DNA from 2 places in the Exiguobacterium sp. s142 genome. Region 1 is predicted to be linked to the other one. Evidence: a T-box and tRNA genes for the amino acid it is inferred to sense, from the RefSeq annotation. Region 1 holds a T-box; the other holds one or more tRNA genes.
What was found. A T-box is a leader RNA that pairs with one kind of tRNA and senses whether it is charged. The one in region 1 lies ahead of argS (arginine--tRNA ligase), so its partner is inferred to be a tRNA-Arg.
Positions count from the first base shown of each region.

Region 2: it encodes a tRNA-Arg, which carries the amino acid that the T-box ahead of argS (arginine--tRNA ligase) is inferred to sense. The anticodon was not compared.

Region 1 covers NZ_JACSMB010000018.1:163-5,303, forward strand. Annotated here, with positions in the region: gene KNP77_RS13240 (hypothetical protein) at 1-396, opposite strand, end outside; gene KNP77_RS13245 (cytidine deaminase) at 921-1,349, shown strand; gene argS (arginine--tRNA ligase) at 1,527-3,209, opposite strand; T-box leader at 3,263-3,474, opposite strand; gene KNP77_RS13255 (GGDEF domain-containing protein) at 3,631-5,141, shown strand, end outside.
Region 2 covers NZ_JACSMB010000005.1:27,518-33,990, reverse strand. Annotated here, with positions in the region: gene KNP77_RS06280 (hypothetical protein) at 1-93, shown strand, start outside; gene KNP77_RS06275 (MerR family transcriptional regulator) at 151-846, shown strand; gene clpP (ATP-dependent Clp endopeptidase proteolytic subunit ClpP) at 887-1,501, opposite strand; tRNA gene KNP77_RS06265 (tRNA-Arg) at 1,616-1,688, opposite strand; gene KNP77_RS06260 (RNA polymerase factor sigma-54) at 1,813-2,952, shown strand; gene KNP77_RS06255 (glutaredoxin family protein) at 2,954-3,211, shown strand; gene KNP77_RS06250 (sugar-binding transcriptional regulator) at 3,324-4,349, shown strand; gene gap (type I glyceraldehyde-3-phosphate dehydrogenase) at 4,410-5,417, shown strand; gene KNP77_RS06240 (phosphoglycerate kinase) at 5,516-6,473, shown strand, end outside.

The sequences.
Region 1 (5,141 bases):
GATAATCTTACCTTCATTAGAAATAAAAGTTACATTCTTTCCATCAATTTTATATGTCGTTTTAGGATATGTTATTTTTAATTTGTCATACTCAGGGTGATCGTACATAAAATCATAGCCAAACTCTATAAGTGGTGCTACGTCTTTTATTTCATCGTACAACCACTCATGATTTTCTTCATATTGATTTGCTAGTTCTCTCTGTTGACGTTCCAATTTGTATATTTCGTCTTTGGTCATCGTCATAGATTCAGTTGACACTTGTTTTGTATGTTGAATTTTCATTTCACTATACTCATTGATCAGGGTCGGAACGATTGCAACTGCAAGTACAATAAATATCAATAAACCTGTGTATGTCGCCTTCTTACTCTTTTTTTGAAGTACTTTTTTCATATGGTTCTCTCCTTGTACGTGCACTTACGAACGAAGTATTTCGTTTCGGAGAAAAGCACTCGGCCAATCGTCAACCGAACCGAACATCGCAATACGAATAGACCCGAAAATGCGTTCCAACTATGTTTTAATATCTTCTCAAGCATTCTTCTATCCCTCTCCTCAATCGAGTTAACTTATCGGTGAATAAATCACGTTAAGAGCTGAATCAAAGTAAACCGATACACTAACTTTCGACATTTGGAAAGGATTGCCTTTAGAAGAAGTCGTTTATTAACGATGTCGTGCGCCAACTTAGAATGGCACAATATATGCCACTTTTGATGACATCATGAAAACGCTAGGTTTTATCTGGTCTATCATAGAAAGTGATAGTAATTGCACCTTATACTCTTTGAACCTTTATCTCTTCCATACTATTAAAAACAAGATCAAGATGCTTGAAGAAAATCCCATCTCAAAAATAATATGATAATATTTCAAACGAAGGATAAAATGGTATTTTTCTACAGGAGGAAATTGATTTGAACATTGAGAAGGAACTTTACGACGCTACTGTAGCATTTATCAAACAACGATACCCTGTCGGTTGGGGCGGTGCTGCAGCTATGTATACGGATCAAGGTGATGTGCTAATAAGCGTATCGCCAGAAGTTATTAACGCTTCAACCGAATTATGTATGGAGACTGGGGCAATCCTAGAAGCTCATAAGCTAAACTCTAAAGTGACTCATTCGATATGCGTCGTTCGTGATGATGAAAACGCTAACTTCAAAGTGCTCACACCATGCGGCGTCTGCCAAGAAAGACTTTATTACTGGGGTTCACAAGTAAAGGCGGCAATAACTTCAGACAAGAACGAATTAATCTACAAAAAATTAGAAGAAATCCAGCCTTTCCATTGGACAAAAGCATACCCTGAGATTGGAATGGAAATCGAAAAAAGATTGTGAAAAAGGGATGAATTCATCCCTTTTTCACGTTTATATAGATGATTACAATGCAAGATGAATCAAGGCAAAATTAAAACTGAGCCCGGTGTAGTACCGGACCCAGTTCGTTCACGCAGCCTAAATGAAATAACCGTGTCTAACTTTCAGGGGTCACTTCAGCGTTCGGAATGTTTTTATTTACATTTCTTCTGGAGCTTGGACACCGATTAAACGGAGTCCTTCCGTCAAGACGATCGTCACGGCTTTGACGAGCGCGAGACGCGATTGTTTGCCCGCATCTTCTTCAAGCACACGGACGTGGCCGTAATACTTGTTGAACGATTGCGCCAAGTCGAGGACGTAACGGCTGATGATCGACGGCTCACGGCGCTCATGGGCACGCGTGATGACGTGTGGGAACGCGTTGAGCATCGTCACGACACCCCACGTGTGGTCGTCGTCCGCACCTGCGAACGTCGAACCGTCGTAGTTGCCTTTACGGAGGAGCGAGTTCGCCCGTGCGTTCGTGTACTGCACGTAAGGTCCCGTCTCCCCTTCGAACTTGAGCATGCTGTCGAGGTCGAACTCGATGTTGTTGATGCGCTCATTCTTCAAATCGTGGAAGATGACGGCGCCGACGCCGACCATACGAGCCACGTTCTCTGCGTTTGGAAGCTCAGGGTTCTTCTGTTCGATGTTCGCTTGCGCTTTCTCGATCGCTTCTTTCAATACTTCTTCAAGCAGGACGATGCGGCCTTTACGTGTCGACATCTTCTTCCCTTCTTGCAAGATCAAGCCGAACGGTACGTGGTGCATGCCGTCGACGAAGTCGTAACCGAGCTTGCGGAGTACCGAGAACAACTGTTTGAAGTGGAGTGCCTGCTCGCCACCGACGACGTAGTTCGCTTGGACGAAGTTGTACGTCTCATGACGATAGACGGCCGCAGCCAAATCACGTGTCGCGTAAAGCGTCGCGCCGTCTTTCTTTGTGATCAGGCATGGCGGTAAGTTCTCGTCTTCAAGCGAGACGACCATCGCCCCTTCACTCTCGACGAGCAGGTTCTTCTCTTCGAGCATGGCGACGATCCGGTCCATCTTGTCGTTGTAGAACGCTTCACCGTGGAAGCTGTCAAACTCGACACCGAGGAGATCGTATACTTTTTGGAACTCTTTGAGCGACTCGTCACGGAACCATGTCCACAGTTCGGTCGCTTCAATGTTACCGTCCTCGAGCTTTTTGAACCAAGCACGGCCCTCGTCTTCAAGCTCAGGCTGAGTTTTCACTTCTTCATGGAAGTGAACGTATAGCTTCAAGAGCTCAGCGATCGGATTTGCCCGGACCGCTTCCTCATCGCCCCACTTCTTATAAGCGACCATGAGTTTCCCGAATTGTGTACCCCAGTCGCCGAGGTGGTTGACACCGACGACGTTGTAGCCGTTTTTGCGAGCGATCTGGTTGATGGCGTTACCGATGACCGTCGAGCGCAAGTGTCCCATCGAGAACGGTTTGGCGATGTTAGGTGACGAGAAGTCCGTGACAATCGTCTCGTTGCGTGTCGCATGCGTCGCGTAATCCGCTTGCTCGTCGAGAACCATGTTAATGATTTCCTGCGAGACGACGTCACGGCTCAAGAAGACGTTCACATATGGACCGGCCGCTTCAACTTTTGTGAACAGTTCGTCGTTCAATTCACCGGCGATGTCAGTCGCAATCATGACCGGCGCTTTCCGGTACGCCTTGGCGAGTTGGAAGCATGGGAACGCGAGATCCCCGTGCGCCTCATGTTTTGGTTTTTCAATCAATGCCTCAATCTGGTCGAGCGTGAGTTCGTCACCGATGACACGTGACAGAGCCTCCGCATACTTGCGTTCATAACTCATGTAAATTTCCTCCTTCAAATCTAGTCATAAAAAAAACGCCCTTTGCACAGATGCAAAGAGACGGGTTGGCCCGCGGTACCACTCTTCTTGCCTGCTTTACACAGACCACTTTAATGGTGATAACGGGGGGCCCCCGGCTACGCCTACTCGCTTCGGATAGCATCTCAAAAGTGCGTTTCGCGATGTTTGTCAGCCTAGGCTCTCACCAATTCCTAGGTCGCTTTGTTGACTAAACGATCGTTACTCTCTTTTTCATCGACTTTCGTCTATGTGGTTGAAAAGCAACTTCATTATAGAGGATATTTGATGTAGACTCAATGCTAGAATTCAGCCATTATGATGAATAGGCAGGACTCGGGCGCAACCGTGCCGAATCTCCTACCATACATATGAGAAGACTTTTCCCACACAGGAGGGAACTATGAATCATTTTCGCAAGATGTCCGTCCTCGGTTGGAGCATTTGGAGTTTGATCGTTTTACTGACCATCACTTTGTTTACAACCGGTGTCCTTGATGTTCCGGCGATCGAGCCGCTTCCGTTCATCTTGATCGCGCTGCTCGTCATCATTTTCCAAATGGACTCGATTGAACGGAAAGGCGTCTATTTCACGTTTTCAGAAAGCATCGTCCTCATCATCTTTTTATTCTTTGATTTTGAGACGGCGCTCCTCGTCAACCAAATTGGACTCCTCGTCTTTCAGTTCGCCAACTTAAAACCGCGCGTCGCGCTCCGCCGCTTCCGGTTCACTTATCCTTGGAACGCGATCACGTCATTTTTAGAAATCGCCATCCCGGCAAGTGTTTACTTGGCACTCGGCGGTGAGACCGGTCTTGGCTTCTATTCGCAGGATTCGTTTGTCCCGCTCCTTGGTCTGATCAGCGCCATCATCTTGAACACGATTGTCCAAAAATATCAAGTCGGCTGGTGGTTCCGCGTTGATATTCCGGTCCGAGATTTTCTGAACATCGCTTTTTACACGTATATCGTTAGTTTCGTCTTCATCTTTGCCGCGTCGTTTTTCCGTGAGACAAACTTGCTCGTCGTCAGCAGCATTGCGGCCGCCCTCACGTTCTTTATTAAGCGGTTGATGATTCAAAAAGGGCGCCAAGACGCGTTCAAGTCATTGATCGAACAGTACGATGAAGCGAAAGAGGCCGTCTCCCTGTCTCAAAGCGAGGCCCAGGCGATTGAAGTGTTCTTGAGTCAATGTGAGCGCCTCAACCAATATGATAAAGGGTTTGTCGAGTTCGTCCTGTTCGACCGAACGCTCTATTTCGATTTGTTGACGCGACAGCCGATCGACCGTCCGCTCGTCTTCGACTTGATGGAAGCGCGCCATCCACACGCCAAGTCTGTCGATTATGAGATGCGCTTCGAATGGGACGCAGCGTTGTCAGATGCGTTTCATGACGATTACCACAGCTTCATCTCGGTCCAGTCAGAAGAGATTGACGGGATTCGCACACGTATCGTCATGATCGGTGAACACGTCTATGGCTATCCGCCCATCATTCAAAACGAGATGGTAAAACTGTTGAAATCGTTCAACCGAACGATCAGCCGATGCCACGAACGCGACCGCCTATACACGGAAAGCCGCACCGATAGCTTGACGCTGCTCGCCAATGCGCGCGCGTTCTACGAGTATGGGATTCAACAAATCTCGGACGGCTCGATGTACCCGATCTCGGTCGCGATGCTCGACATCGACTTCTTTAAAAAAATCAATGACACGCACGGTCACCAAGTCGGAGACAGCGTGCTCCAAGAGTTCGGGCGGCGAATCCGACAAGTGCTCCGGACCGATGACTTTGCGGCCCGTTATGGGGGCGAGGAGTTCATCTTGCTGCTCAATCATTGCGACGTCGACCAAGCCGTCGATATCGCCGAACGGATTCGGCAGAAGATTGAAGATAAGCCGTTCCGTGT
Region 2 (6,473 bases), on a different contig from region 1:
CCCGATGAACCGGGCGTCTATTTGTTCGAGACGGGCGGGGACTGGGCACAAGGCGACAGCCGTTACGTGTTCGGCGTCAAGGTCGAGGAATAAAAGAGTTGACCTGTCCGTTACGGACGGCTTTAACATAAACGAGAAGGGGGAACGCCAATGATTCAAATCGGAAAAGTTGTCCATCTAACGGGGTTGTCAATTAAAGCGATAAAGTGGTATGAAGCGAAAGGGCTCGTCCAGCCGACTCGTTTAGACAATCAGTATCGGTTATACGGAATAGAAGAAATAAGACGCTTGAACGAAATCAAGTTATTGCGGCAAATAGGCATTTCGCTCGAACAGATTCAGACCGCAGGAAGTGTGAGCGAGTTACTTGAAGGCAGGCTTGATGAAGTCCAACGTGAAATCGAGGCGTTGCGACAAATCGAGCAACAAATCGAATGGATGCAAACAGGAGGGAATCAAATGAATGTTCGCTATGAGACGTGGGAGCAACCTAAAGTTGTGAACGGGTACGTATCCGAACTCACAGCAATCTCGGTCGTATGGGAAAAACTAAATCCAGAGCTGACGACAAACGAATCGTATGGTGTCTGTTTGCCGAAAGAAGAAGCTTATCTGGCCGGCATGACCGAACCCGTACATGGGAAGGGTGCCCGACAAGTCGAATTGTCGGCAGGACGTTACCTGGTCGCAACGGTCGAAGGGGGGATCCCGGCCATTCCATCGACGTACGATCAACTTTTGGCTTTGCCGGATGTGACGTTGCGTGATGCAGTCGATTTTGAGCGCTATATCCATGGGCAAGATGGGGCCGATGATTTGATTGAGATTTGGTTACCGACCCAATAAAAAAAGCGCCTTTCCCGAAGCTGGGAAAGGCGCCTGTGGTTTAACGTGTCATGACTTTATCGATGAGACCGTAGTTGCTCGCCTCATCAGCTGACATGAAGTAGTCGCGCTCTGTGTCGCGCTCGATGACTTCAAGCGGCTGTCCTGTGTTGTCGGACATGATTTGGTTCAACTTCTCACGCATCTTGATGATCCGTTCGGCGTGGATTTTAATGTCCGACGCTTGACCTTGTGTTCCGCCGAGCGGTTGGTGAATCATGATCTCCGCGTTTGGAAGCGCGAAGCGTTTACCTTTTTCACCGGCTTGGAGCAAGAAGGCACCCATCGATGCGGCCATTCCGATACAGATTGTCGATACGTTCGGCTTGATGAAGTTCATCGTGTCGTAAATCGCCATTCCGGAAGTGATCGAGCCACCCGGGCTGTTGATGTAGAGTGAGATGTCCTTATCTGGGTCCTCAGCTGCAAGGAAAAGAAGCTGGGCGACGATCGAGTTGGCGACGTTGTCGTCGATCGCGCTTCCGAGAAGGATGATCCGGTCTTTAAGCAAGCGTGAGTAAATGTCGTACGCGCGTTCCCCGCGACCTGTTTGTTCGATAACTGTTGGAATTAACATTGAATTTGCCTCCTTGTATGTATCGTGTAAACCTATCATAACCGCTATAGTCAATGTTGGTCAAACGATAGTCTTTGTTTCTCACATATTCCACCGTTCGCCCAATTATAAACGACAAAAGAGGCCAGGCATCTGCCTGACCTCTTGATTTGATACACCCGGAGAGATTTGAACTCCCGACACCTGGCACCGGAAACCAGTGCTCTATCCCCTGAGCTACGGGTGCATGTTCTCTGACACGATTTATTATACAATTGTTTTTTTGAAAAAGCAATCCTGTTGTTATGTCTTTTTTTGCAAGCGCGTTTGGCGACCATTCGTTACAATTAGAAGTGAGAGGGGTGTGACCGATGCAACGGCAAGAACAGCGTCAACTTCAGAAGCTTCAGCTGACACAAGACATGGTCCGGCGTCTGCCGGTTCTTGAGGCGGACCGGGTCGCGCTCGAGTGGCAGCTCGCCCGGTTGGCTAAACGAAACACGCACGTCACAACGGGCGGTACGGTCGAATGGATTGCGGACGCGGCGGGCGGTTTTGAAGCACGGCTATTTGAACAGATTGACGAAGGAAGCGGGACCGAGGCCCAAAAGCAGCTTCAAAAGCAACTCGTCATGACGCTCGACCATCGCGGGCTACTGCCGGAGACCGATGCCGTCCTCGCAAAGCGATTCGGTGTCGAGATGGCGGACGTCGATCTGGCCCGGCGCGCACTGTTATTTTTAGAGCCGACCGGGATCGGTGCGACTTCAGAACATGACTGCCAATACCGTCACGCGATCGAGCATGACGATCCACACGTGCTCGACGTGTTCGAGGCGCTTGACGCAAAGGTCGAGCATATAGCGGACAAGCTCGGGATGACGACCGAAGAATACGAGCGAATCAGCCGAATCGTTGCCACGCTCCCGAGGACACCGATATTATATGAAGAAACCGAGCATATTCTGCCCGAACTCGAGGTCGTCGTTCAAGACGGGGAACTCATCACGACGTGGTTCAGCCCGATGATTGCCTTAGACGTCGGTTCGGACCGGGAGGCGAAGTGGTGGCAAGAGACGCTCGCGATGCGCGCAGAGACGCTCCGCTCTGTGTGGGCCGTCATCGAGCGACGCCAGGCGGACTGGCTCCGCGGCCAACTCGTCCTGCATCCGCTCACACGAAAAGAAGTCGCCATCGAGATCGGCAAGCATGAGTCGACGGTCGGCCGCGCGATTCAAGGCAAGTACGCCAAGACCGCGGGCGGCGTGATGGAGTGGCGTCACTTCTTCGTCCGCGCCACATACCACGGCCAAGCCCCGTTCATGATTAAACGGGCGCTCGCCGAGCTGATCCAACAAGAGACGGCGCCTTTGAGCGACCAGGCGCTCACCGAGGAGCTGGCCCGGATCGGTTACACCGTGACGCGGCGAACGGTCGCGAATTATCGCGAGGCGCTAGGTTTTGGCAATTCGCGGGAGCGGGAACGACAGTTATGGAAAGGGGAGACATGACATGGTACTGACGTTATATCGCCGGGAGAACTGCTCGCTTTGTGAGGAGGCGCTCGTCATGCTCGAATGGCTACAGGAAGATTATCCGTTCGAGCTCGAGCAAATCGACATCACGGGCGACGCGTTGCTTGAAGAAAAATATTTATTTGAGATTCCCGTCGTTCTACATGAAGGAATCCTTATCAGTCAAGGGCGATACGATGACGAGAAAGTTGAAGAATTTGTTAAGTATACGCTTACATCGAAAAAAAACGTTTGAAGGGGTTGCCAGACGGTAAGGTGATTGGTAAGATGAACTCGTAGCGGTGGGACGTAAAAATAAAAGTGGGACAAATTTTGTCCACACTTTAAGTCGAGGGGGAATGAGCATGATCCAGCAACTGATTCAAGTTCAGAAGCAAATCGTCCCTGACCTGCTCGACACGCTCCGACATCGTTATGACATCTTACATTATGTCCGGCTCATGCAGCCAATCGGCCGCCGGACGTTGGCCACAAGCCTCGGGCTGACGGAACGAATCTTAAGACGAGAAGTCGACTTTTTGAAAGACCAAGGTCTTCTCACAGTCGCGACCCAAGGGATCTCACTTACAGAATCGGGCCGAAACGTTCTCAGAGACTTGCACGAGGTCATGGGAGAAATCCTAGGGATTTCACAAATCGCACGAGTTCTCGAGCAAAAACTAGGCGTTCGCCAAGTCGTCATCGTACCGGGAGATTCGGACGAGACGTTCTGGGTCCAGCGAGATATCGGTCGGGCCGCCGTCACGCAACTAAAAGCGCGACTGGCACCTGACGACAATATCATCGCGGTCACAGGCGGGACGACGATGGCATCGGTTGCGGCAATGATGTCGCCCGATAAAAAAGAACGACCGATGCATTTCGTGCCGGCACGCGGCGGACTCGGCGAAACGCTCGAGTTACAGGCGAACACCGTCTGTTCTCGAATGGCGGACCGGGCCCACGCCGACTATCATTTACTCCACATTCCAGACGAGGTTTCACAAAAGACGTTTGAACGGATGGTGGAGGAACCAAGCATAAAAAATGTGCTGGAAATGATTAGAGCGGCTCGAATAGTGGTACATGGAATTGGTGAGGCCGAAACGATGGCAAAACGTCGTCACGCCACACCGGAGCATTTGCGGATGATCGAACGGCACGAAGCCGTCGCCGAAGCGTTCGGATATTATTTCAACGCAGAAGGTGAAATCGTTCATCGGGTCAAGACGGTCGGCATCCAATTAGAGGAGCTCGACGACATGGACACCGTCATCGCCGTCGCCGGAGGAAAGTCGAAGGCACAAGCGATTGCCGCATATGCGAAACATAGGCCGAACATCATCCTCGTCACAGACGAAGGTGCGGCCACAGAATTATTAACTCGTTATTAAAGAGTTGACCCCCGTTGGCTCTTCAATAAATAAGCTTCTACCATAAGGAGGAAATTAATTATGACAGTAAAAGTTGGTATTAACGGTTTTGGACGTATTGGTCGCTTGGCATTCCGCGAGATCTTGAAGAGTGAAGGCGTCGAGGTTGTTGCAATCAACGACTTGACTGACACGAAGATGCTTGCTCACCTTCTCAAATATGACACGACACAAGGTCGTTTCGACGGAGAAGTTGAAGTACACGACGGTCACTTCCTCGTAAACGGCGAGAAAGTCGTTACACTTGCTAACCGTAACCCAGAAGAACTTCCATGGGGCGAGCTCGGTGTTGACATCGTCCTCGAATGTACTGGATTCTTCACAGACAAAGAAAAAGCGGAGCTTCACTTAAAAGCTGGCGCGAAAAAAGTTGTCATCTCGGCACCAGGTACAGGCGACATGAAGACAGTCGTTTACAACGTTAACCACGACATTCTTGACGGTTCAGAAACAGTCGTATCTTGTGCTTCATGTACAACGAACTGCTTGGCGCCAATGGCACAAGTTCTTAACGACAAATACGGTATCGTTGAAGGCCTCATGACGACGATCCACGCTTACACTGGCGACCAAAACACGCTCGACGCTCCACACCCTAAAGGCGACTTCCGTCGTGCACGTGCGGCAGCAGTGAACATCGTACCGAACACAACTGGTGCGGCTAAAGCGATCGGTCTTGTTCTTCCAGCACTCAAAGGTAAACTTGACGGTTCAGCACAACGTGTACCAGTCGCAACTGGTTCATTGACTGAGCTCGTAACAGTCCTTGACAAAAAAGTTTCTGTTGACGAAATCAACGCAGCAATGAAACAAGCTTCGAACGAGTCATTCGGTTACACTGAAGACGAAATCGTATCTTCTGACATCGTCGGAATCACTTACGGTTCACTCTTCGATGCGACACAAACGAAAGTCATGACAGTCGGCGACAAGCAACTCGTTAAAACAGTTTCTTGGTACGACAACGAAATGTCATACACTGCACAATTGGTTCGCACACTCAAGCACTTTGCTGAAATCGCGAAGTAAGTTCGTGAACTAAATAGAACCAAATAGGAGCGGAAACAAGAGATTGTTCTCCGCTCTATTTATGAAATTTAAACGCACGACATATGGAGGCGAAGTTTATGAACAAAAAGTCTATTCGTGACATCGATGTAAAAGGGAAGCGCGTCTTTTGCCGCGTTGACTTCAACGTTCCAACTAAAGATGGCGTCATTCAAGACGAGACGCGGATCCAAGCAGCTATTCCGACGATCAAGCATTTGATCGACGGCGGCGCGAAAGTCATTTTGGCGAGCCACCTCGGCCGTCCAGGCGGCGAGAAGAACGAAAAATACTCGCTCGCACCGGTTGCAAAACGTCTAGGTGAACTACTCGGCAAAGACGTCCCGCTCGCTGAAGAAGCGTACGGTCCAGTTGCAGAAGAAGCCGTTTCAAAACTTGGTGAAGGTGACGTCGTCGTTCTCGAAAACGTCCGTTTCTACCCTGGTGAAACGAAAAATGATCCAGAACTCGCTAAAGGCTTTGCGGCGCTCGCTGACGTCTTCGTCAACGACGCGTTCGGTGCGGCTCACCGTGCCCATGCCTCGACGGAAGGGATCGCGCAAAACGTCGACACGGCGGTTGCTGGTTTATTGATGGAGAAAGAACTTGAAGTGCTCGGCAAAGCGCTCTCGAACCCGGATCGCCCGTTCACGGCTATCATCGGCGGTTCGAAAGTTGCTGACAAGATCGGGGTCATCGACCACCTTCTCGACATCGTTGACACGCTCATCATCGGTGGCGGACTCTCGTACACGTTCTCGAAAGCACTCGGGAACGAAGTCGGAACGTCACTTCTTGAAGAAGACAAGCTCGACCTCGCTCGTGAGTTCATGAAAAAAGCAGAAGACAAAGGCGTGAAGTTCTTGTTGCCAGTCGACGCTGTGATTGCGAAAGAATTCGGCGAAGAAACTTACGTCGGACCAGTCGATATCGACTCGATCCCTGCGGATCACATGGGTCTCGACATCGGACCGAAGACGGTCGAAATTTACGCGGAAGCGATTCGCGAATCGAAACTTGTCGTTTGGAACGGACCGA